Regions from separate parts of the Nitratireductor thuwali genome, predicted to be linked through region 2. Evidence: predicted binding sites of a transcription regulator. Region 2 holds the regulator's gene; each other region holds the start of a gene.
What was found. The regulator LexA, encoded in region 2, represses DNA repair genes until DNA is damaged. The targets are predictions, from matches to a motif close to TGTTCNNNNTGTGTTCNG.
Positions count from the first base shown of each region.

Region 1: the regulator LexA is predicted to act here: its motif matches at 5,161-5,178, upstream of NTH_RS02755 (ATP-dependent helicase).
Region 3: the regulator LexA is predicted to act here: its motif matches at 627-644, upstream of NTH_RS08820 (helicase-related protein).

Region 1 covers NZ_CP030941.1:571,062-578,681, forward strand. The annotation lists gene NTH_RS02725 (FAD-binding oxidoreductase) at 1-652, opposite strand, end outside; gene NTH_RS02730 (thioesterase family protein) at 877-1,350, shown strand; gene NTH_RS02735 (chloride channel protein) at 1,347-2,981, shown strand; gene NTH_RS02740 (hypothetical protein) at 3,129-3,326, shown strand; gene NTH_RS02745 (dienelactone hydrolase family protein) at 3,353-4,231, opposite strand; gene NTH_RS02750 (glyoxalase superfamily protein) at 4,372-4,920, opposite strand; gene NTH_RS02755 (ATP-dependent helicase) at 5,217-7,620, shown strand, end outside.
Region 2 covers NZ_CP030941.1:4,025,804-4,033,423, reverse strand. The annotation lists gene NTH_RS19550 (SurA N-terminal domain-containing protein) at 1-39, shown strand, start outside; gene trpD (anthranilate phosphoribosyltransferase) at 47-1,063, shown strand; gene trpC (indole-3-glycerol phosphate synthase TrpC) at 1,073-1,888, shown strand; gene moaC (cyclic pyranopterin monophosphate synthase MoaC) at 1,888-2,403, shown strand; gene glp (gephyrin-like molybdotransferase Glp) at 2,384-3,586, shown strand; gene lexA (transcriptional repressor LexA) at 3,676-4,392, shown strand; gene NTH_RS19520 (ComEC/Rec2 family competence protein) at 4,386-6,716, opposite strand; gene gltX (glutamate--tRNA ligase) at 6,830-7,620, shown strand, end outside.
Region 3 covers NZ_CP030941.1:1,830,471-1,838,090, reverse strand. The annotation lists gene phbB (acetoacetyl-CoA reductase) at 1-179, shown strand, start outside; gene NTH_RS08820 (helicase-related protein) at 859-3,966, shown strand; gene NTH_RS08815 (RNA-binding S4 domain-containing protein) at 3,976-4,353, shown strand; gene fdxA (ferredoxin FdxA) at 4,542-4,880, shown strand; gene NTH_RS08805 (CarD family transcriptional regulator) at 5,392-5,970, shown strand; gene NTH_RS08800 (RNA polymerase factor sigma-32) at 6,172-7,035, shown strand; gene NTH_RS08795 (M48 family metalloprotease) at 7,054-7,620, opposite strand, start outside.

The DNA of each region.
Region 1 (7,620 bases), 3.5 Mb from region 2:
CGGTGATGACCCCCAGCGTGCCCTCCGATCCCACCATGAGCCGCGTGAGATCGTAGCCGGCCGAGGATTTGCGCGCCCGCCGCGCGGTGGTGACGGCGCGCCCGTCGGGCATGACGGCCGTGACCGACAGAACATTTTCCCGCATCGTGCCATAGCGCACGGCGTTGGTGCCCGAAGCCCGCGTCGCCGCCATGCCGCCGAGGCTTGCATTCGCGCCGGGATCGATCGGGAAGAACAGCCCCGTGTCGCGCAGGTAATGGTTCAGGTCCTCGCGGGTCACCCCAGGCTCGACCGTGCAGTCGAGATCGTCCTGGTTGACCTGCAGCACCCGGTTCATCCGCGACGTATCGATGGATATGCCGCCAGAAGGGGCGTTCACATGTCCTTCCAGGGAAGACCCGACGCCGAACGGGATGATCGGCACGCGGTGCTCCGCGGAAAGCCGCACCACCTCCTGCACCTCCAAGGTCGTCTCGGCGAAGAAGACGCCATCGGGAGCCTGATTGGGGATATAGGTGGTGGTGTGGCCGTGCTGCTCGCGGATCGCCTGGCCCGTTTGAAAGCGCTCGCCAAAGAGCGTGGCGAGCCGGGCGGTCACCGCTTCCACGCCGCTTTCATTGCGCTGTGTCTCAGCCGACGCCGCGACAGCCATGTTTTTCCTCCAAAATTCGTCGTCCCGCCCTTGTCGAACGGGCTGCTTTCCTTTTGTATCCGAGTCTCCAGCAATTGCACCAATTGTCCAGTGGTCATTACGGTGCCGCGCGTCCTTTCGGACGCACAAGAGACGCCGTAGGGTATGAGTTCCGGCCTTGTGCTTTCCGAAATCTCTTCGATTTCGGGCCGACGCAATCGCCGAAGGAAAACGGAAGGCGCGCCGTGGGGGTACCGCATATTTCCCGACCGTTCCAGATCGAGACCGACTGGATCGACTATAACGGCCATATGAACATGGCTTATTACAACGTCCTGTTCGACCGTGCCGCCGACGAAGTCTTCGAAACGTTGGGCATGGGACCGGCCTATGCGCGCGACCGCAGGCTGACCGTCTACACGGCCGAAATCCATGTGTGCTACGTGCGAGAACTCCATCTCGGCGATAGCGTCAACGTCTCCTACCGCCTCATCGACCACGACGAAAAGCGGCTGCACTCCTATCAGGAGATCATCCACGCCGATGGCTGGCTGGCCGCGACCGGCGAATGCCTCACCTTGCATATCGACATGGCAGGCCCGAAGGTCGCCCCCTTTCCGCCCGACATTCGCGCCAATGTCGAAGCGCTCTTCGCCACCTACGCCGGCCTGCCCCGTCCCGAACGTGCGGGCCGCTCGATCGGCATCCGGCGGAAATGATACCGGAGCTCATCACCAACCTGCCCCGCATCCTGGTTTCATGGGTGCAGCCGAACCTCGAAACCTTCTGGAAGACCCGCCAGCCCATGGTCTGGCTGCTCGCGCTTGTGTTGGGCGCGGCCATCGCCGTCGCCGCCATCATCTTCCGCGAACTGATCGGCCTGTTCCAGATCCCGTGGCTCGGAACCCGCTCCGAACGTGTCTATTCGGCAGCGCTCCAGACACCCTGGTACCTGATCATGGCGGGTCCGGTGGCCGGCGGGCTTCTCGTCGGCCTGCTGCTCACCTTCCTCAAGAACAAGCGCACCGGCGCGGTGGCCGACGTCATCGAGGCGCGCGCGCTGACCGGCCGCAAGCTCGGCCTGCGCGACGGCCTCCTGTCGGCGCTCGTCACCGCGCTTTCGCTGGGCTCGGGCGCCAGCGCCGGCCGCGAAGGCCCGGTGGTCCATTTGGGCGCGGTCCTTGCCACGGCGGTGGCATGGCGGGCGAATTTGCCGGAATGGTGCCGCCGTACCCTGCTCGGGGCGGGCGTGGCCAGCGCCATCTCCGCCTCGTTCAACGCGCCCATCGCCGGCGTTCTCTTTGCCCATGAAGTCATTCTCGGCCACTACGCGATGCGCTCCTTCGTGCCCATCGTCATTGCCTCGACAGCAGGCGCGGTGGCCTCGCGGCTATGGTTCGGCGATGCGGCCGCCTTCCTCATCCCCAACCACCAGATAACGTCCTTCTGGGAGTTCCCGGCCTTCGCGCTGCTGGGCGTCACGGCCGCGATGGTCGCGATCCTGTTCCAGTTCGCGCTCTACATGGCCGATTTCATGGCGCGCGGCTCGCGCATTCCCTACTATCTCCTGCCGGCAGTCGGCGGCGCGCTGGTCGGGGCCATCGCGCTCGTCTTCCCACAGATCCTCGGCGTCGGCTATGAGGTGACCGACATGGCGCTGTGGCGCAAGCTGCCGCTGATGACCATGCTCGCCCTGATCGTCGTCAAGACCGTCGCCACCGCAATAACGTTGGGCGCGCGCTTCGGCGGCGGCATCTTTTCGCCGGCGCTCTATCTGGGCGCCATGACCGGCGGGTCCTTCGGCCTCATCGCCGCGGCGGCCTTTCCCGATATGGCATCCAGCGAAGGGCTCTACGCGATCCTCGGCATGGGCGCGGTCGCCGGAGCCGTGCTCGGTGCGCCCATCTCCACCACGGTCATCGTCTTCGAACTCACCGGCGGCTACACCCTGTCCATCGCCCTGCTGCTGACGGTGGCGGTGGCGCACGGCATAACCCAAGCCATCCACGGGCACTCGTGGTTCCACTGGCAGTTGGAGATGCGCGGGCTCTTCATCCAAGAGGGTCCGCACCGGGCGCTGGGCCAGATCACCCGCGTCATGGATTTCATGGAGCCGCTGGCCGGCGACGCCGAGCCGGAGCGTTACGATCCCGAGTCGGGGCAACCGGCACTGCGGCCGACGGATACGCTGGAATCGGCGCTGCGCGCCTTCGACAAGGGCGGCCATACGCGCCTGCCTGTCGTCGACCCGAAGGACGAGAGGCGGATCATCGCCTGGGCCAGCCATGTCCGCGCCCTGCGCTCCTTCAACCGCGCGCTGGTGCAGCTCAGCGAGGAAGAGCATCGCTGACCGGGCCGTTCACGCGCGGTTAACCAAACCGCCCTTTGCACAACTTAAGCAGGGCCGCTTCCTTGCGGCGCGCGCAGATGCAGCCAAGATTTCCTGCGGGGCGGTTAACGATTCGTATGTGAGGACGCGCAGTCCGGGAGACTGAGAGTGAAGGTCGATGTGAAGGAAATGTCGGAGCGGCTGGCCTACGACCCCGCCTTCAGCGATTACGATTTCTGGCGGGCCCTGAAATCGTTGGACGACGAGCTTTTCCGCATAGAATACGAGCGCCGACCTGTGCCCATGGAACTGGTTTTTGCCCGAGCCATCCTCCGCCGCGCCCGCAACGCGCGCGGCGAGGGATAGGCCCGGCCGCAATTCATGACCGAAGCTCAGGAAGCAAGCTTCTCCTTCAGGAAAGCGACCGTGCGCTGCCAGGCCAGTTCCGCGGCCTCCTGGTCGTAACGTGCTTCCGAGGTGTCGTTGTTGAAGGCGTGGTTCACGCCCTCGTATATATGAACCGTGTACTCTTTCCCTGCCGCGTCGAGCGCATCGGTGAACTCCTCGATCCCGGCATTGATGCGCTCGTCCAGCCCCGCATAGTGCAGAAGCAGCGGCGCGCTGATGTTTTCGACCTCGTCCGCGTCCGGCTGGCGGCCATAATAGGCGACGCCGGCATCGAGCTCGGGGTCATGGACAGCGAGGCTGTTGACCGTGCCACCGCCCCAGCAGAAGCCGATGGCGCCGACATTGCCGTTGGTCGCTTCGTGCTCTTGCAGAAAGGCGATGGTCGCCGACCCATTGGCCACGGTCTGCGCAGGATCGAGCTGTCCGAACATGCCGCGCGCTTCATCCTCATCCGCCGGGGTGCCGCCGAGCGGCGACAGGAAATCGGGAGCCAGCGCAACGAAACCCTCCAGCGCCATGCGGCGGGCGACATCACGAATGTGCTCGTTCAGCCCCCGGTTCTCATGAATGACGATCACGGCCGGCAGTGGCCCCGAAGCCTCGCGCGGACGCACGAGATAGCCGCGCATCTCGCCTTCAGCGCCGGGATAGGCGATCTCCTCCGCTACAAGCCTTTCATCATCCGGCGCGACGATGGCCGCCCGCGCCGAATTCGCCGCCAGCATCGGCACGATGGCCGCCGCAGCGGCACTCGAACCGGCGAGCTTGGTGAGCTTCGCCATGAAGCCACGGCGATCCAGCGTGAGATGCGTGTACTCGTCATAAGCGTTGATCATGGCCTGGGTGATCTTCGTTTCGGACATCGGCTGGCTCCCATGATTGTGTCGATATCCCCCGCGCCGCCCCAGCATCCCCGAGACGGCAGCACAGGTCCAATCACGCCCTTGTGAGCCACCGTGGATGCAGGCCGGGCCTGCATCCACGGTGGTTCGGTCCGCATGCATCACTTGATTTTGGAATGCCGCTCGAGGAAGCGGATGCGATTATTGAAGGGGTCCGTCACCACCATTTCCAGCCCCCACTCCTCCTGTGAGATGCCGGGCTTCAGGTAGCGGTAGTCCCTGGCGGAAAGTTCCTCATGGAATGCCCGCAGGCCGGCCGTATGAACGATCATGTTGCAGCCCGGCGAGGCATCGCCCGCATGCTCGCTCAGATGCAGCTTGAGGCCACTGCGCGACACTTGCTGATAGAGCGGGAAATTGTCCCCGAACCGATGCTCCCAGTCGACCGAGAAGCCGAGGAAGGCCTGATAGAATTCGCGCGCCTTGGCGACATCGAAGATGCGGATAATGGGAATGGCCTGCTGAAACTGATCCGCCTTACCGGCAAGCGTCGCCTGGTCGATCTTCGCCGAGAGTATGTTCCAGTTCGCGAAGCCGAATTGTCGGGCGACGACCTCCAGGGCGGCGCTGTGCGGCAGGTCGATGGAATGATCGGAAAGAGCCTCGCGCATGGCTTTCGCCATCGCCTTGGCGTCGAGATATGTGCGCATGATACGGTCCTTGCAACGGCGAAAGCCCCATCAGCGCCCGCATTGCCGACGTCTTCGCCGCCCTGCATCGGGACCGTTGAAAACGTGATGGATGCATTCGCCATCCCCTTTAGGGGCGCGAGCTGCCGGCCGCATCCTGCCTCGATGAAAGTTATGCGCGACTTCTCCCGCCGTCAACATACGTCTGCGTTGTATTCCCCATTCCTTTGGCTTCCCGGCCTTGGCCCGACGCCACCAAACCGGTACAAAAGGAAAACGCTTGGCCCCTGGGGGTCGAATCACCATATGCAGGCTCAATGTCAGGAAATCCCGACGATCTGCCGTTTTTCGGCGACGACGATATGCCGTCCCCGGCCCAGCCCGGCGGCGGCATTGCCGCGCGCGCCATGGCCGCGCGCCGGGGCCCGTCCACGCCTTATCTGGAAGGGTTGAACCCCGAGCAACGGCTCGCTGTGGAGACGACCGAAGGGCCCGTGCTCGTGCTGGCCGGCGCAGGCACCGGCAAGACGCGCGTGCTGACGACCCGCATCGCGCATATCCTGGCCACCGGCCGCGCCTACCCTTCCCAGATCCTCGCCGTCACCTTCACCAACAAGGCCGCGCGGGAAATGAAGATGCGCGTCGGCGTTCTGGTCGGAGAGGCTGTCGAGGGTATGCCATGGCTCGGCACGTTCCACTCGATCGGCGTGAAGCTCCTGCGCCGCCATTCCGAGCTCGCAGGCCTGAAGTCCTCCTTCACCATTCTCGACACCGACGATCAGATCCGGCTCCTGAAGCAGCTTATCCAGGCAGAAGGCCTTGACGACAAGCGCTGGCCGGCCCGTCAGTTCGCCCAGATGATCGACGGCTGGAAGAACAAGGGCCTGGCGCCCGGCGACATTCCCGAGGGCGACGCGCGCGCCTTCGCCAACGGCAAGGGCCGGCAGCTCTATGCGGCCTATCAGGCGCGGTTGAAGACGCTGAATGCCGTGGATTTCGGCGACCTCCTGCTACACCCCATCCGCGTCTTCCGCGAATATCCGGACGTGCTGCGCGAATACCACGCCAAATTCAAGTACATATTGGTGGACGAGTATCAGGACACCAACACGGCGCAGTATATGTGGCTGCGGCTTTTGGCCCAGCGCCAGGCCGGCAGCGTCAACGTGTGCTGTGTCGGCGACGACGACCAGTCGATCTATGGCTGGCGCGGCGCCGAGGTCGACAACATCCTGCGCTTCGAAAAGGACTTTCCCGGCGCCACCGTCATCCGGCTCGAACGAAACTATCGCTCGACCGCCCATATCCTGGGTGCCGCCTCGCACCTGATCGCCCACAACGAAGGGCGTCTCGGCAAGACGCTGTTCACCGAACAGTCGGACCCAGACGATCCCAAGGTCAAGGTCCACGCCGCCTGGGATTCGGAAGAGGAAGCCCGCGGCGTCGGCGAAGAGATCGAGGCGCTGCAGACAAAGGGACACGCGCTCAACGACATGGCCATCCTCGTCCGCGCCTCCTTCCAGATGCGCGAGTTCGAGGACCGTTTCGTCACGCTGGGCCTCAACTACCGGGTCATTGGCGGTCCACGCTTTTACGAGCGGCAGGAAATCCGCGACGCCATGGCGTATTTCCGGGTCGTGGCGCAGCCGGCCGACGATCTGGCGTTCGAGCGTATCGTCAATGTGCCCAAGCGCGGCCTTGGCGAAGCCGCGGTACGGCAGATCCACGATGTGGCGCGCATGCGTGGCGTTCCGCTCCTGCAGGCCGCCCGCGATCTCGTCGGCACGGAGGAAATGAAGCCCAAGCCGCGCGCGGCCCTGCGCACGCTGGCCGAGAGCTTCGAGCGCTGGCAGAGCCAGATCGACCGGGTCTCCCATACCGAACTTGCCGAACAGATCCTGGAAGAATCCGGCTATACGGACATGTGGAAGAACGACCGGTCGGCCGAAGCGCCCGGCCGGCTGGAAAACCTCAAGGAGCTGATCCGCTCGATGGAGGAATATGAAAGCCTGCGTGGCTTTCTTGAGCATGTCGCCCTGGTGATGGATGCCGAGCGCGACGAGGGCCTGGATGCGGTCAGCCTGATGACGCTTCACTCCGCCAAGGGGCTGGAGTTCGACACGGTCTTCCTGCCCGGCTGGGAGGAAGGGCTGTTCCCCCACCAGCGTGCGCTGGACGAAGGCGGGCGGACGGGCCTGGAGGAGGAGCGCCGCCTCGCCTATGTCGGACTGACGCGGGCCAAGCGCAACCTGCATCTGTGGTTTACCTCCAACCGGCGTATCCATGGCTTATGGCAGTCGACCCTGCCCTCGCGTTTTCTGGATGAACTGCCGGAAGCCCATGTCGACGTAGCCGAGGACGGCGGCGGCTATGGCGGCTACGGAAGGTCGGCCGGCCAACCCGGCCGCCCCAACCCCTACGGCCGATCCCGCTTCGACGATACCTCGTTTTCGAACAGCTACGCCACCCCCGGCTGGCAGCGCGCCCAGCGGAACCGGACCGACGCAACGGACCGCAACTGGGGCACGCGGTCAGGCCATCAGGCGGAACGGATCGGCTATGGCGAAACCGACTCCGGCTACGGCGCGGGTCGAGGATCCGTCAAGGGCCGGACGATCGAGGGGGAACTCGTCGCCAAATCGGTGTCCGACAGCCCATCAGCCTTCAAGATCGGCGACCGCGTCTTTCATATGAAGTTCGGGAATGGCAACGTTGCCGCTA
Region 2 (7,620 bases):
GTGAACCAGGGCGCCATCCAGCAAGCGCTCAGCTTCTGATCGTCCGATGGCGGATCTGAAAGCACATATCGCGACCGTTGCCGCCGGCAGGTCGCTGAGCTTCGAGGAAGCGCGGGATGCGTTCGACATCATCATGTCGGGCGAAGCCACGCCGAGCCAGATCGGCGGCTTCCTCATGGCGCTGAGGGTGCGCGGCGAGACCGTGGACGAAATAAGCGGCGCCGTAGAGACAATGCGGGCGAAGATGCTGCCGGTCGATGCGCCGGAAGGCGCCGTCGACATCGTCGGCACCGGGGGCGACTCCTCGGGGACCTACAACGTGTCGACCTGCGCCGCCTTCATCGTGGCCGGCGCGGGCGTTCCCGTGGCCAAGCACGGCAATCGTGCGCTTTCCTCGCGTTCGGGCGCGGCCGACAGTCTGGCTGCCCTCGGGGTCAATATCGAGATCGGGCCCGAGGCGATCTCCGCCTGCGTGCGCGAGGCCGGCCTCGGCTTCATGTTCGCGCCGGCCCACCATTCGGCCATGCGCCATGTCGGCCCGATGCGGGTGGAGCTGGGCACGCGAACGATCTTCAATCTGCTCGGCCCGCTTTCCAATCCGGCCAGCGTCAAGCGCCAGCTCGTCGGCGTGTTCGCCGAAGAGTGGGTCGAGCCGCTGGCCCATGTGCTCAAGCAGCAGGGCGCCGAAAGAGCGTGGGTGGTGCACGGCGACGGCCTCGACGAGATGTCGACCACGGGCACGACCCAGATTGCCGCCCTCGAGGACGGTCTCGTGCGCTGCTTCGAACTGACGCCGGAGGAAGCGGGGCTTGCGCGCGTCTCGATCGACGAGATCAGGGGCGGCGATGCACAGCACAACGCCCGGGCGCTGCGGGCCGTGCTGGAAGGCGCGCAGAACGCCTACCGCGACATCGCTGTTCTCAACGCCGGCGGCGCCCTGGTGGTGGCCGGCAAGGCGGGCAGCATCACGGAAGGTGTGCAACTGGCCGCCCGGTCGATCGACAGCGGCTCGGCGCTGGCAAGGCTGGAAAAGCTGGTCGAAATCTCCAACCGGCGGGCGTAAGGTAGGGCCATGGTCGATATTCTGCGCAAGATCGAGGCCTATAAGCGCGGCGAGATCGCCGCGGCCAAGGCGGCGGTGCCGGAGAACGAGATCAAGGCGCGCGCACGCGATGCCGCCCCTGCGCGCGGCTTCTTCGAAGCCCTGCGGACCCGGCGCGCGGCCGGCGGTCTCGCGCTGATCGCCGAGGTCAAGAAGGCCAGCCCCTCAAAGGGGCTCATCCGGGCCGATTTCGATCCGCCCGCCCTGGCCAGGGCCTATGAGGCGGGCGGCGCGGCCTGTCTTTCGATCCTTACGGACGCACCTTCCTTTCAGGGCGCGCCAGAATTCCTGACCGCCGCACGCGCGGCCTGCGGCCTGCCGGTGCTGCGCAAGGACTTCATGTTCGAGCCTTACCAGGTCTACGAGGCCCGCTCCTGGGGCGCCGACGCAATTCTTGTCATCATGGCGAGCGTTGCCGACGACGAGGCGAAGGCACTTGAGGAGACCGCTTTCGCGCTTGGCATGGATGTCCTGATCGAGGTTCACGACGAACCGGAGCTCGAGCGCGCGCTTCGCCTGGATTCGCCGCTGATCGGCATCAACAACCGCAACCTGCGGACCTTTGAGACCGCGCTTGAAACTTCCGAGCGCCTTGCACCCATGGTCCCGGACGACCGCCTGATCGTCGGCGAAAGCGGCATCTTCACCCATGAGGATTGCCTGCGGCTTCTTAAGGCCGGCATCGGAACCTTCCTCGTCGGCGAAAGCCTCATGCGCCACAACGACGTCGCCGCCGCCACGCGGGCGCTTCTGGGCCGCGAGACGGGCACGCAGGCTGCCGAATAATGGCAGGCGAGAGTGAAAGGCTTACGCATCTGGGAACCGGCGGCGAAGCCCGCATGGTCGACGTCGGCGCGAAGGCGGAGACCGTACGCGTAGCCGTTGCCGAAGGCGCGGTGTCGATGAGCCCGGCGACGCTGGAAGCCATCCTGGTGGGCAACGCCAAGAAGGGCGACGTGATCGCCACAGCCCGCATCGCCGGCATCATGGCCGCCAAGAAGACCCACGAGCTGATCCCCCTGTGCCACCCGCTGGCGCTCAACCAGGTCGTGGTCGACATCGTTCCGGACGAGGCGCTGCCCGGGCTGCGCGTTACCGCCACCGTGCGCGTAAGCGGAAAGACGGGCGTGGAAATGGAGGCGCTGACGGCGGTCTCCATAGCCTGCCTGACCATCTACGACATGGCCAAGGCGCTCGACAAATCCATGGAAATCACCGATGTGCGGCTGGTCAGCAAGACCGGCGGAAAATCCGGGGAATGGCGGCGGGAGCAAGGGTCCGATGGCGCTCCTGCCGGTTGACGAGGCGCTCGACCGCATGCTCGACGGCGTGCGCGCGCTGGACAGCGAGGACGTGCCGATAGCGGCCGCCGCCGGGCGGGTCCTGGCTTCGGCGCTGAGCGCGCGGCGCACCCAGCCTCCCTTCGATGCCTCCGCCATGGACGGCTATGCGGTGCGTGCTGCCGACCTGGCAAACCCACCGGCCCGCCTGCGCCTGATCGGAGCTTCCGCCGCCGGCAAGCGCTATGCGGGCAGGCTCGGTCCCGGCGAGGCGGTGCGCATCTTTACCGGGGCGCCGATGCCGCAGGGCGCCGATGCAATCCTCATCCAGGAGAACGCCGAGGCCGACGGCGATGTCGTTGAGGCACGGGAGAGCGTGGAGCCCGGCCGCCATATCCGGCGCGCCGGGCTTGATTTCGAGCAAGGCGACGTTCTCCTCGATGCCGGCCGCGTCCTCGATCCCGCCGCCCTCTCGCTGGCCGGAGCCGCAGGTTATGGCCGCCTGCCGGTCGTGCGCCGTCCGCGGATCGCCATCGTCGCCACGGGCGACGAACTCGTGCCGCCGGGAACCGAGCCCGGCCCCGACCAGATCGTGGCATCCAACAATCTGTCCGTGGCGGCGCTCGCGCGTGCGGACGGCGCCGAAATCGTTGATCTTGGCATCGTCGGCGACGATCGCGCCGCCATCGCCGGCGCCATACGGGCCGCGCTGGGCGAGGCGGCCGACATCATCGTCACGCTCGGCGGCGCCTCGGTGGGAGAGCACGATCTGGTGCGCGAGGTGCTTGTCGGCGAAGGCATGGAGCTCGCCTTCTGGAAGATCGCGATGCGACCTGGAAAGCCGCTGATGTTCGGCCGGTTCGGCGGAACGCGGGTTCTGGGACTGCCCGGCAATCCGGTCTCGACCTTCGTGTGTTCGCATCTGTTCCTGAGGCCGCTGGTCGCCCGGTTTTCCGGCCGCACCTATCTGCCCGAACTGCGCTCGGCCATTCTTGCCCAACCGATGAAGGCCAACGACCATCGCCAGGACTACGTGCGCGCCTCGGTCATTTCCGGGCAGGACGGGCTGATGGCCTCGCCCTTCGATGTGCAGGATTCGTCGATGCTGTCGACCCTGGCCGCCTCCAACGCCCTTATCATCCGCGAACCCGGCGCCCCGGCGAGCGCGGCCGGAGAGCGCTGCCGCGTGCTGATGCTGCGATAATCCTGCCTGTATTTTGGGTATTGCGGAACACAAATGGAACAGATACGGTCTGTTCTGGTTTTGTTTTTCTGATTCCCGAGGTTGGAACAATGCTGACGCGCAAACAGCACGAGTTGCTGCTCTTCATTCACGAGCGGTTGAAGGAGACCGGCATTCCGCCCTCCTTCGACGAGATGAAGGAGGCGCTGGATCTTGCTTCCAAATCGGGCATCCACCGCCTGATCACGGCGCTGGAGGAGCGCGGCTTCATCCGCCGCCTGCCGAACCGCGCCCGGGCGCTGGAGGTGCTGCGCCTTCCCGATTCCATCGCTCCGGGACTCAACGCCCAGCGCAGGTTCTCGCCCAGCGTGATCCAGGGCAGCCTTGGCAGGCCCGCCGCATCTTCGCGGCCGAAGCCCTCGGCGAGCAATGACGACGACGTCAGTGTAATCTCCGTGCCTGTCATGGGCCGGATCGCCGCCGGCGTGCCTATCGAGGCCATTCAGCACCAGACGCATTCCATCGGCGTCCCGCCGGACATGTTGACGGGCGGCGAACACTACGCGCTCGAGGTCAAAGGCGACTCGATGATCGAGGCCGGCATTTTCGACGGCGACACGGTGATCATCCGCGAGACGCAGACGGCCAATCCGGGCGAAATCGTCGTCGCCTTGGTCGACGAGGAGGAGGCGACCCTCAAGCGCTTCCGCCGCAAGGGCGCCTCGATCGCGCTGGAGGCGGCCAACCCCGCCTATGAGACGCGCATCTTCGGTCCCGACCGGGTAAAGGTTCAGGGCAAGCTTATCGGGCTGATCCGGCGCTACTGATCCTGGCCTGTCTTGCGCCGGTAAGGCGGAAGGCCGCGGGCGGCGCGCCAATATTGCCGCTGCGTGTGCCAGGGCCGATAGGGCTGGCTGATCGCCTGGGCGAATTCGGTCCTCGCTTCGCCGGGACCCGCCAGCCAGACCGCCGCACTTCCCCTGAGCGCGAGGTCGCGCTTGGTGAAGACGAGTGCCTTGCTCCCGGAGCACAGATTTGAAGCCGTTGCGTCGTCGACGACGATTAGGGATGCTGTTTCACAGACTGGCTTTGCCGCTGCGGCATTCTCGGCGTGGGCAATAAGATGCCCAGCCGGGTTATCTATAAGACAGAGCCCGTTGACGCAGGAAAACTGGCGGGATTTCATCTCGGGCGCAGCGGTCTTGCCGGCAACCAGCGGCTTGACCACCATCTTGGCATTCAGGGCACGGGTCCAATCGTCCATCGTGAAACCGTTGGGCCGGGCGCGGTTGACCGCCAGGCCGCCATCGGCCGTCCTCACCCCCATCAGCCGGCCATCCTCGCTTATCAGCACGGCGGGCAGCTCGCGCGCGACAAGAAGCCCGAAGCCGACGACCGCCAGCGGCGCGGCCAGCAGCCTTGCGCGCGTGGTCGACAGGACGGCCACGACGAAGGCCACCGTCAGCAGCAGAAACGCCGGAAGCGGCATCAGGCCGACGGCATCGATGGGGGATCTGTCGGATATCCATTCGGCGATGGCGATGACCGCCGCTATGGCGCGTCCCATGATCGACAGGAAGAACCCGTCGAGGCCGAAGGGCATCGCGAAGATCGCAAGAACCGCCGCGGGCATCGCCACAAGCGAGACAAGCGGCATGGCGGCCAGATTGGCCGGCAGTGCCAGCGGCGAAGCGCGCTGGAAATGCCACGCGCCGAACAGCGTCGTCGCCAATCCCGCGATCACGGACGTCGCTGCGAGCCCTGCGGCGAAAACGAGCACTGTGCGCAACAGGTTGCGCGCCAGGCCTGCTGGCGGCACGCGGCCGCGTTCCCGCCGGCCCATGCGCCAGTCGGTCCAGCCGGCATAGGCGGCAATGAGCGCCGCTGTGGCGGCGAACGACATCTGGAAGCTCGGACCGACCACCTCGTGCGGCGAGATGATGATGATGATCAGCGCGGCGATGGCCAGATTGCGCATGGTAATGGCGGCGCGATCGAACAGCAGCGCCGCCAGCATCACCGCGAGCATGATGTAGCTGCGCTGGGCGGCCACTGCCGAGCCCGAGAAGAACAGATAGAGCGTGCAGAATGCGAGCGCCGCGCCGGCGGCGTATTTCTTCACCGGCACGCGTTGCGCAAATTGCGGGAAGAGGGCCGCGCCCGCCCGCGCCATTGCCATCACGGTAGCGGCCACCAGAGCCATATGGAGCCCGGATATCGCCAGGATGTGGGCAAGACCGGAGCGCCGCAGCCATTCGTTTATAGGCTCCGGTATGCCGGCGCGCATACCGACGATCATGGCGGCTGCCACCTGCCCTTCGGCGCCGGGAACCGCATGCCTGATACGTGCCGCGAGCCCTTCCCGCGCCGCCTGCAGCCAGCGCGCCGGCCCCGCGGTCACGCCGTCATCCGCCGCCACCGCCGCCCGCTCGGGGTTGGACAGGAAGAAGCCGACCGCTCCTATCCCGTTGAAATAGCTTGAGAAGGAAAAGTCATAGGCGCCGGGGCGGACCGGCCCGGAAGGGCTCATCAGGCTGGCAAGCCCGGTGATGCCGTCGCCGGCGGCAAGGCCCTCCGGCACCGCGCGGGCGCTTAGCCGCACGCGGGCGGGCGGATAGCGCAGTCGGGGCCGCTCGGTCGCCACAATGTCGATCGTCAGCCGCAGGCGCCCGCTTGCCTGGTGCTCCAGGCTCACCAGCCGCCCGGTGATCCTGGTGGTCACGTCCGATCCCATCATCGGCGTCGAAGAGCGCCAGGTTTCGAGCTTGCCCAGCAAGGCGCCGGCCAGGATCAGCAGGACCGCGCCGCTGATGAACGGCAGGATGCGACGATCGCGGGAAAGGAACGTGACGGCCAGAAGCAGGCATAACGAGAGCACCAGCGGCAGTGCTTCAGGCTCCCACGGCAGCGCGAAATAGGCCGCCACGCCCGCGCCCAGAAGAACGGGCAGGCACAGGAACGTCCCGCCGCGCGCCGCGTCCCGCGAGATCGCGGTGGGAACCCCCCGCCAGAAGGCAATGAAGGCCGGCAGCTGTGGCCGCTGTTCGGGCATGTCTGCCGGCACGGGCGCCGGCGGCGCGAGCGGACGCGCGGTTCCCGGCAGGAACAATCCGCGCTCGCTGTCCGCCGCTGCCGCCTTGTCGTCCGCCACGCCCGAACACCCCGCAGGCTTGCACCCCAAGCGGCCTATGCTACATGACGGGCAGCCGATTTCCAGCCGCGACGGCCACAGCCGCGCCGCAACCCGAACATTCAGGAACCAGCATGTCCCGTCCCGTCATCACCCGCTTCGCCCCCTCGCCCACCGGCTATCTCCACATCGGCGGCGCGCGCACGGCGCTCTTCAACTGGCTCTACGCCAGACATACCGGCGGCAAGATGCTCCTGCGCATAGAGGACACCGACCGGCAGCGCTCGACGGAGGCCGCCACGGCGGCGATACTCGACGGTCTGTCATGGCTGGGCCTGCTGTGGGATGGGGAGCCCGTCTCGCAGTTCGAGCGCGGCGACCGCCATCGCGAGGTGGCCCTCGAACTTCTGGAGAAGGGCGAGGCCTATTACTGCTACGCCTCGCAGGCCGAGCTGGAGGCCATGCGCGAAAAGGCGCGCGCGGAGGGCCGCCCGCCCCGCTATGACGGCACATGGCGCGATCAGGCGCCCTCGGAAGCGCCGCAGGACGTCAAGCCGGTCATCCGCATCAAGGCGCCGCGCGAGGGCGACACCGTCATCCACGACAAGGTGCAGGGCGAGGTACGCTTTCCCAACAAGGACCTGGACGACTTCATCATCCTGCGTTCCGACGGCTCGCCCACCTATATGCACGCCGTGGTCGTCGACGATCACGACATGGGCGTCACCCACATCATCCGCGGCGACGATCATCTGACCAACGCCGCACGCCAGGCCCTCATCTACAAGGCCATGGGCTGGGACGTCCCCGTCATGGCGCATATCCCCCTCATTCACGGCCCCGATGGCGCCAAGCTATCAAAGCGCCACGGCGCGCTGGGCGTCGAAGCCTACAGGGCCATGGGCTACCTGCCGGAGGCCCTGCG
Region 3 (7,620 bases), 2.2 Mb from region 2:
CGGACATGGTGATGGCCGTGCCGGAAGCCGTGCGCGAGAAGATCGTCGCGCAGATCCCCATTGGACGGCTCGGGGAGGCCAGCGAAATAGCGCGCTGCGTGGTGTTCCTGGCTTCGGACGACGCCGGCTTCATCACCGGCTCGACGCTCACCGCCAATGGTGGGCAGTACATTACCTGAGGTGGACCTGACATGGCGTGTGCCACAACGGCACGCACTTCCTAACATCCACGGTCTGATGCGGGGTCTAGCCGAGCGCCAGGCTGTGGAACGTCTGTTGAAAGCCTGTGGATATCACAATATGTAGTGGAGAACGTATCAGGAACCTCAGTGAAGCGCCGATTCGTCGCCGATTCGTTCCGTGTTTGGCCGGTTCGTTAACGCGCGCCGGTCCAGCGGCGCAAGATCGTTTAACGGACGGTTCAGAAAGGTGAACGAAATCTTAAACTTAGAAGGTTCGTTGCGATGCACCGCTCCGTCGGCGCGGAAAAGATTAACGCCCGATGCCGAATCGCTTCTGCCGAGAAATGTCGCGATTCATCATGTGGCCGCTGGCACCGTCCAGAGCACAAGATATTGGGGTGAACAAATCAGGAATACACGCTGGTGAGTGATTCGTCGCCGATTCGTTCCAGACTCGTTCCAAAAATTAACCGGCCAAAGTTTGCCGGGCCGAAGTTCGACACGCGGGAACATCGTTGCCGGCAGCTTTTGCCTTTTGCTGGCGGCCATGCTTCCTATATGACTGCGGCAGCATTCTGCGGAAACGACATCCGCGGGTGCGCAACTGGTTGTCCGAAGTGAAACCGCGGAGGAAGGCGATCGGCCCGTCCCGGTTTTGCGCAATTCAAGGCTGCGAATGAACATTCAGCCGAACAGCTCTGAAGCGGCGATCCTGCGTGGACGCGGCGTCACCGCGGTGCTTGGCCCCACCAATACCGGCAAGACGCATATGGCGATCGAGCGGATGGTGGCGCACAAATCCGGCCTCATCGGGCTGCCGCTCCGGCTATTGGCGCGCGAGGTCTATGGCAGGGTCGCAGGCCGGGTGGGCGTGGAGAACGTGTCGCTCGTCACGGGCGAGGAAAAGATCGTGCCTCCCGGTGCGCGCTATTCCGTCTGCACCGTCGAGGCCATGCCGCGCCAGACCGATGCCGATTTCGTGGCCATCGACGAAGTGCAGCTTGCCGCCGATCTGGAGCGTGGGCACATCTTCACCGACCGGCTGCTGCATCTGCGCGGGCGCCAGGAGACGCTGCTTTTGGGTGCTGCCACCATGCGCGGCATCCTGGAGCGCCTTCTCAAGGGCATTTCCGTGGTCACGCGGCCGCGCATGTCGGTGCTCACCTATTCGGGATCCAAGAAGATCACGCGCCTGCCGCGGCGCTCGGCCATTGTCGCATTCTCCGCCGACGAGGTCTACGCCATCGGGGAGCTCATCCGCCGGCAGCGCGGCGGCGCGGCCATCGTGCTCGGCGCCCTCAGCCCGCGCACGCGCAATGCGCAGGTGGCGCTCTACCAGTCGGGGGACGTCGACTATCTGGTGGCGACGGACGCCATCGGCATGGGCCTCAATCTCGACGTTGATCACGTGGCCTTCGCGCAGAACCAGAAATTCGACGGTTTCCAGTATCGTCCGCTTTCGGCTGCGGAGCTTGGGCAGATCGCTGGACGTGCCGGCCGGCACGTCCGCGACGGCACGTTCGGTGTCACGGGCCGGGTCGATCCACTGGACGATGCGCTCGTCGAGCGGATCGAGACGCATCATTTCGAGCCCTCCAAGGTCCTGCAATGGCGCTCGTCGCAGACGGATTTCTCCTCCATCGATGCCCTCAAGGCTTCGCTCGAGCGCCTGCCCGCGATCGAGGGGCTGACCAGGGCTCTGCCGGCGGCGGACATGAAGGTCCTGGATCATCTGTCGCGCGAAGAAGACATTCGCGCTCTGGCCGGGGATCGGCGGCAGGTCGAGACGCTGTGGGATGCATGCGCGCTGCCGGACTACCGCAAGATCGCGCCGGCCCAGCATGCCGAGATCGTCAGGGCGATCTTCACTGACCTTGCAAAGTTCGGCCGTGTTGACGAGGACTACATGGCCGATCAGGTGCGGCGGGCCACCTCGACCGAAGGCGAAATTGATGCGCTTTCGCATCGCATTGCCCAAATCCGTACCTGGACCTTTGTCTCCCACCGGCCCGGCTGGTTGGCCGATCCGACACACTGGCAGGAAAAAACGCGAGAGATTGAGGACAGGCTGTCCGATGCGCTGCATGAGCGATTGACGAAACGCTTCGTTGACCGCAGGACTTCCGTGCTCATGAAGCGCCTGAGAGAGAACGCAATGCCGGAAGCAGAAGTAAGCGCCGCAGGTGAAGTCCTGGTAGAAGGACATCACGTGGGCGAGATGCAGGGTTTTCGCTTTACCGCGGACAGGACGGCGGAGGGCGAGGACGCCCGCGCCGTCAAGGCGGCGGCGCAGAAGGCGCTTGCGGCCGAGTTCGAGACACGGGCTGAGCGCTTCGGCGCGGCGCCGAACGGCGATCTGGCGCTGGGGTCGGATGGCGTGCTGCGCTGGCTCGGTGCGCCCGTTGCCACGCTGGTGGCCGGCGACGACGCTCTGAGGCCGCGCGTCGTCGTGCTGGCCGACGAGCAATTGACGGGGCCGGCGCGTGACAAGGTCGTGCAGCGGGCGGAGCGGTTCGTAAATTTCCAGGTGGAAAGCCATCTGAAGCCACTGCTGGATCTGCGGCAGGCAGATGCACTTTCAGGCATCGCACGCGGGCTGGCGTTCCAGCTATCGGAGAATTTCGGCCTGCTCAATCGCCGCGACGTGGCGGACGAGGTGCGCGGCCTCGATCAGGATGCGCGCGCCGCGCTGCGCCGGCTGGGTGTGCGCTTCGGCGCCTATCACGTCTTCATTCCCGCGCTCATCAAGCCGGCGCCTGCCGGCTTGGCGACGCTGCTGTGGGCGCTTGCCAACGATGCCAAGGACAAGCCCGGCTTCGGAGATGTCGTGACCGCGCTGGCCGCCGGCCGCACGTCGGTCGTCACCGATTCCGAATTCGAGCGGGCCTTTTACCGCTTGGCGGGGTTCCGCAATCTGGGTAGGCGGGCCGTGCGTGTCGACATCCTCGAGCGCCTGGCCGATCTCATACGCCCGGCGCTTGCCTGGAAGCCCGGCAGCGGCCCGCGCCCGGAAGGCGCGTTCGACGGCAGCGCCTTTATCGTGACTCCGGCAATGATGTCGATCCTGGGCGCTACCGCCGAGGACATGGAGGCTATCCTCAAGGGGCTCGGCTACCGGGCTGAGGAAAAGCCGGCCGAGGAGGTTGCGGCGAGGCTCCAAGCGCTCGATGAAGAGGCGGCGGCAAAGCAAGCCGGAAGCGAGCAAGCAGCGCAGACCGGCGCTGAAGGCCCGCCGGCACAGGCACCCGCCGAAGCTGCAACTCAGCCGGCGGCCGCATCGGCCTCCGTGGAGGAAGCCGGCGGGTCCGAAGCCGGGCAAGACGCTGGCCGTCGGGACGGGGAACCTGTTGCCGACCGTGGCCCGGCGCAGCCGTTGGAGGTGGACGAACCGGAAGCGACCGCCAAGCCCGGTCCGGAACAATCTGCCTCCGCTGCCTCCGCTGCGCCTGCTTCGGCGTCAGGGGAGGGCGAGGCCGAAGAAGCGCCCCGGCCCGTGCTGATCTGGCGGCCCGCCCGTTTCGAGCGCCGCAAGCCGGTGCAAAAGCGCGAGCAGCGAGAGGGAGACAAGCCCGCGCGTGCGAAGGGACGCAATCCCAGCCGCCGGGCTGACCAGGGAGCTGGTCATGGGCGCGACGGCCAGCGTAAGGGTGGACCGAAGGGCAAACCCAGCCAGGGGCCGAAGCATCCCCAGGCGCGGCCGCCCCAACCGAGCCGGCCGGCGAAGGTCGATCCGGATTCGCCCTTCGCCAAACTTGCCGCGCTCCGGGAACAGCTCAAGAAATAGGGCCATGTGTTGACTGCTCCGTCCGAACGCCAGCGCATAGACAAATGGCTGTTCTTCGCGCGGGTGGTGAAGTCGCGCTCGCTGGCGGCCAAGCTGACGGTGGCCGGCAAGGTGCGGGTCAACCGCGTCAAGGTCGACCAGGCCGCCTATCCGGTCAAACCCGGCGACGTGCTGACGATCACGCTGGAGCGGCGCATCGTCGTCTACAAGGTGCTGCTGCCCGGCGCGCGGCGCGGACCGGCCGAGGAAGCCCGGACGCTTTACGAGGATTTGACGCCGCCGGCGGAAATAGCCGTGAAGCCGGCTGACGGTGAGCGGGCAGCCGGCGCAGGGCGGCCGACCAAGCGCGAACGCCGCCAGATAGAACGGTTGCGCAACGAGGACTGAGCGATTGATCCGGGCCCCAATGTGTCGCCGCCGGCATTGTGAAACGATGTTCTCCTGCCGCGCCCGGCGACGCAATGTGAACCCTTGCCACGGCCCTTCAAAGGGGCTACCTCACCCGCCGTTAGCACTAGTCCAGCATGGTTTGCGGCAGACATGAAGCCCATTCTCCGGAGCACCGGGAGCCCCAGATGACCTATCTCGTGACCGACAATTGCATCAAATGCAAATATATGGATTGCGTGGAGGTGTGCCCTGTCGACTGCTTCTATGAAGGCGAGAACATGCTCGTCATTCATCCGGACGAGTGCATCGACTGCGGCGTCTGCGAGCCCGAATGTCCGGCCGAGGCCATCAAGCCGGATACCGAGCCGGGCCTCGACAAATGGCTGCAGGTGAATACGGAATTCGCCGAGAAATGGCCCAACATCACTGTCAAGAGAGATCCTCCGCCGGACGCCAAGGAGTTCGATGGCGAAGAGGGCAAGTTCGAGAAATATTTCTCCACGGAGCCAGGCCAGGGCGACTAGATCACGACAAGGCTGTCTTGATCGTGACCTGTCCCCTTGCTGGAGCATGATCTTTTGCGAATGCGGGCGCCCACTTTTCGGAGTCGCGTTGAAAGGACGCGACCTGCACTTGAACCGCAGGGGTGAACCGCCGGGACCGGCGGGCAAATGAGCTGCGGCGCTATGTCGCGATTGGCCGAGGGTGGAGCACCGGCGCTTCGCCGCAATTGTGCATGTGCGGCAAATAGTTGATTCTTTCAGCTTTTTATGGTAGCTTGACTCGATATGACGGTGACCAACACGTCTTTCGATGGCGCAAGCGAACAATCACTGAGGGGTGGGATCTAATATCCGGGCCAGTCAATCTGGGCCGTGGCACTTTGTGTGCCGCTTGGCAACTGGAACATCCGGACCCATCTTTCACAGAGTGAGTTGCACGTTCCAAGCACGCGAGAGTCAAGTCTCCGGCGCTACCGCCCCGGGCAGGAGAATCAAATCTCCGCGCCCCATTAAGAACAGGAGTTTCAGGCGTATGGCAACCCAGCAAAAAAAATCGGCAACACGTCAGGGTTTCAAGACGGGCGAGTACATCGTCTACCCAGCGCACGGCGTCGGGCAGATCGCTACGATCGAGGAACAGGAAGTGGCCGGGCACAAGCTGGAGCTGTTCGTGATCGACTTCCAGAAGGACAAGATGCGCCTCAAGGTGCCGGTCGCCAAGGCGACATCGATCGGCATGCGCAAGCTTTCCGAGACGGATTATGTGGATCGCGCTCTCAAGGTCGTTCAGGGACGTGCCCGCGTGAAGCGCACCATGTGGTCGCGCCGCGCGCAGGAGTATGATGCCAAGATCAATTCCGGCGACCTGATCTCCATCTCGGAGGTCGTGCGCGACCTTTATCGGGCCGAGAACCAGCCCGAGCAGTCCTACTCCGAGCGTCAGCTCTATGAGGCGGCGCTCGACCGGATGGCGCGTGAGATCGCAGCGGTCAACCAGATGTCGGAGACCGAGGCTGTCCGCCTCATCGAGGTCAACCTCAACAAGGGTCCGCGCCGCGGCGCCAAGGCCGACAACGAGGAGGCCGAGACGGAGAAGGAAGAGGCGGCATAATACCCCTTTCTCTGCCAACGCATTTGAAGCCCGGCCCAGCGCCGGGCTTTTTGCATGGCAGCCCTCGCACGGCTCCTGCGGGGGCAGCGGAGATGGAACTATCAGGCATTGCCAGACGTTACTGTTCCCAACGCTTGCTCTTAGGAGCGAGCGGGGCCGGCGATACCGGTCGGGTTTGGGAGCGGGGTATCGGGAGCAGCCATCATGGAAAATAGTGCCAGGCAGCGAATGATCAAGGCGGCGATGAAGGCGCCCTATCTGGAGCGCGATGAAGAGCACGAGTTGGCGGTCAAGTGGAAGCAGGGCAAGGATCAGGATGCGCTGCACCGCATCACGACCGCTCACATGCGGCTGGTCATCTCCATGGCAGCGAAGTTCCGTAATTTCGGCCTGTCGATGAGCGACCTGATCCAGGAAGGGCATGTGGGGCTGCTGGAAGCGGCCGCGCGATTCGACCCGGAGCGTGAAGTCCGCTTCTCGACCTATGCGACCTGGTGGATCCGGGCATCGATGCAGGATTTCATCCTGCGCAACTGGTCGATCGTGCGCGGCGGAACGAGTTCGGCTCAGAAGGCGCTGTTCTTCAATCTCCGGCGGCTGCGTGCGAAGCTTCAGCGGACAGGCGACTCCACCTCGACAGCCGACGTCTATCGCGAGGTGGCGCTCGCGCTCAAGGTTCCGGAGTCCGATGTGGCGCTCATGGATTCCCGGCTGGCAGGCTCGGACTCGTCACTCAACGCGCCGTTGAAGACCGATAACGATCAGGCGACCGAACGGATCGAGTTCCTCGTCAGCGATGCGCCGTTGCCGGACGACGTGGTCGGCGAAACGATCGACGGCGAACGGCGAAGCGCATGGTTGGAGCAGGCGCTGATGACGCTGAACGGCCGCGAACTCCAGATACTCCGGCAAAGACGCCTGTCGGAAGACGGCGCAACCCTCGAATCGCTCGGCGAGACCCTCGGCATCTCGAAGGAGAGGGTCAGGCAGATCGAATCGCGCGCCCTGGAGAAACTCCGCACCGCTCTCGTTGAAAAGCATCCCGAGCTGCAGCCGCGGCCCTGACGCGGGCGCATCGCCCGCTCAACGATCGGTGACGATCTTCACCCTGTCGCCGGCCGATAGGGTGGTGCCGGGGCCCAGCGCGTTCAACACCCTGAACAGTTCCAGCTTGCGGCCGACGCCGACCATCTGATTGGCGAAGGTTGCAACGCTATCTCCCGGCCTGACCGTCACCACACGGATGCGCAGCGGCTTCAGCGCGGCGATTTCTGCCTGGTCCATCACGCGGAAGGTGCCGGTGATCTGGCGGGCGATGCTGTCGAGTTGCGTGCTCTCGCGCGGCGCCCCGGTCAGAAGCCGATAGACCTGTTCGCCGACCCTTACGACCGTCACGTCGAATTGCCAATCGTCGGCATAGGCGCGGGCATTTACAGCCTCGCGGCCATTGATGGTGGTCGTGCGGATCGAGGACTTGTCGAGGCCGTCGAGCCAGCCGGAGTTGAGGTAGTCGGTCAGCGACAAGGAGGAGGCAACGGTGGTGCCGTCGAACCGGAAGGCGAGATTGCCGGGGCCGGCGGCGACGACCTCGCCCGAGGAATTGTCGATCACGAACCCTTCGGGCACGGAGAACGCAACGCCGAGCGTCGG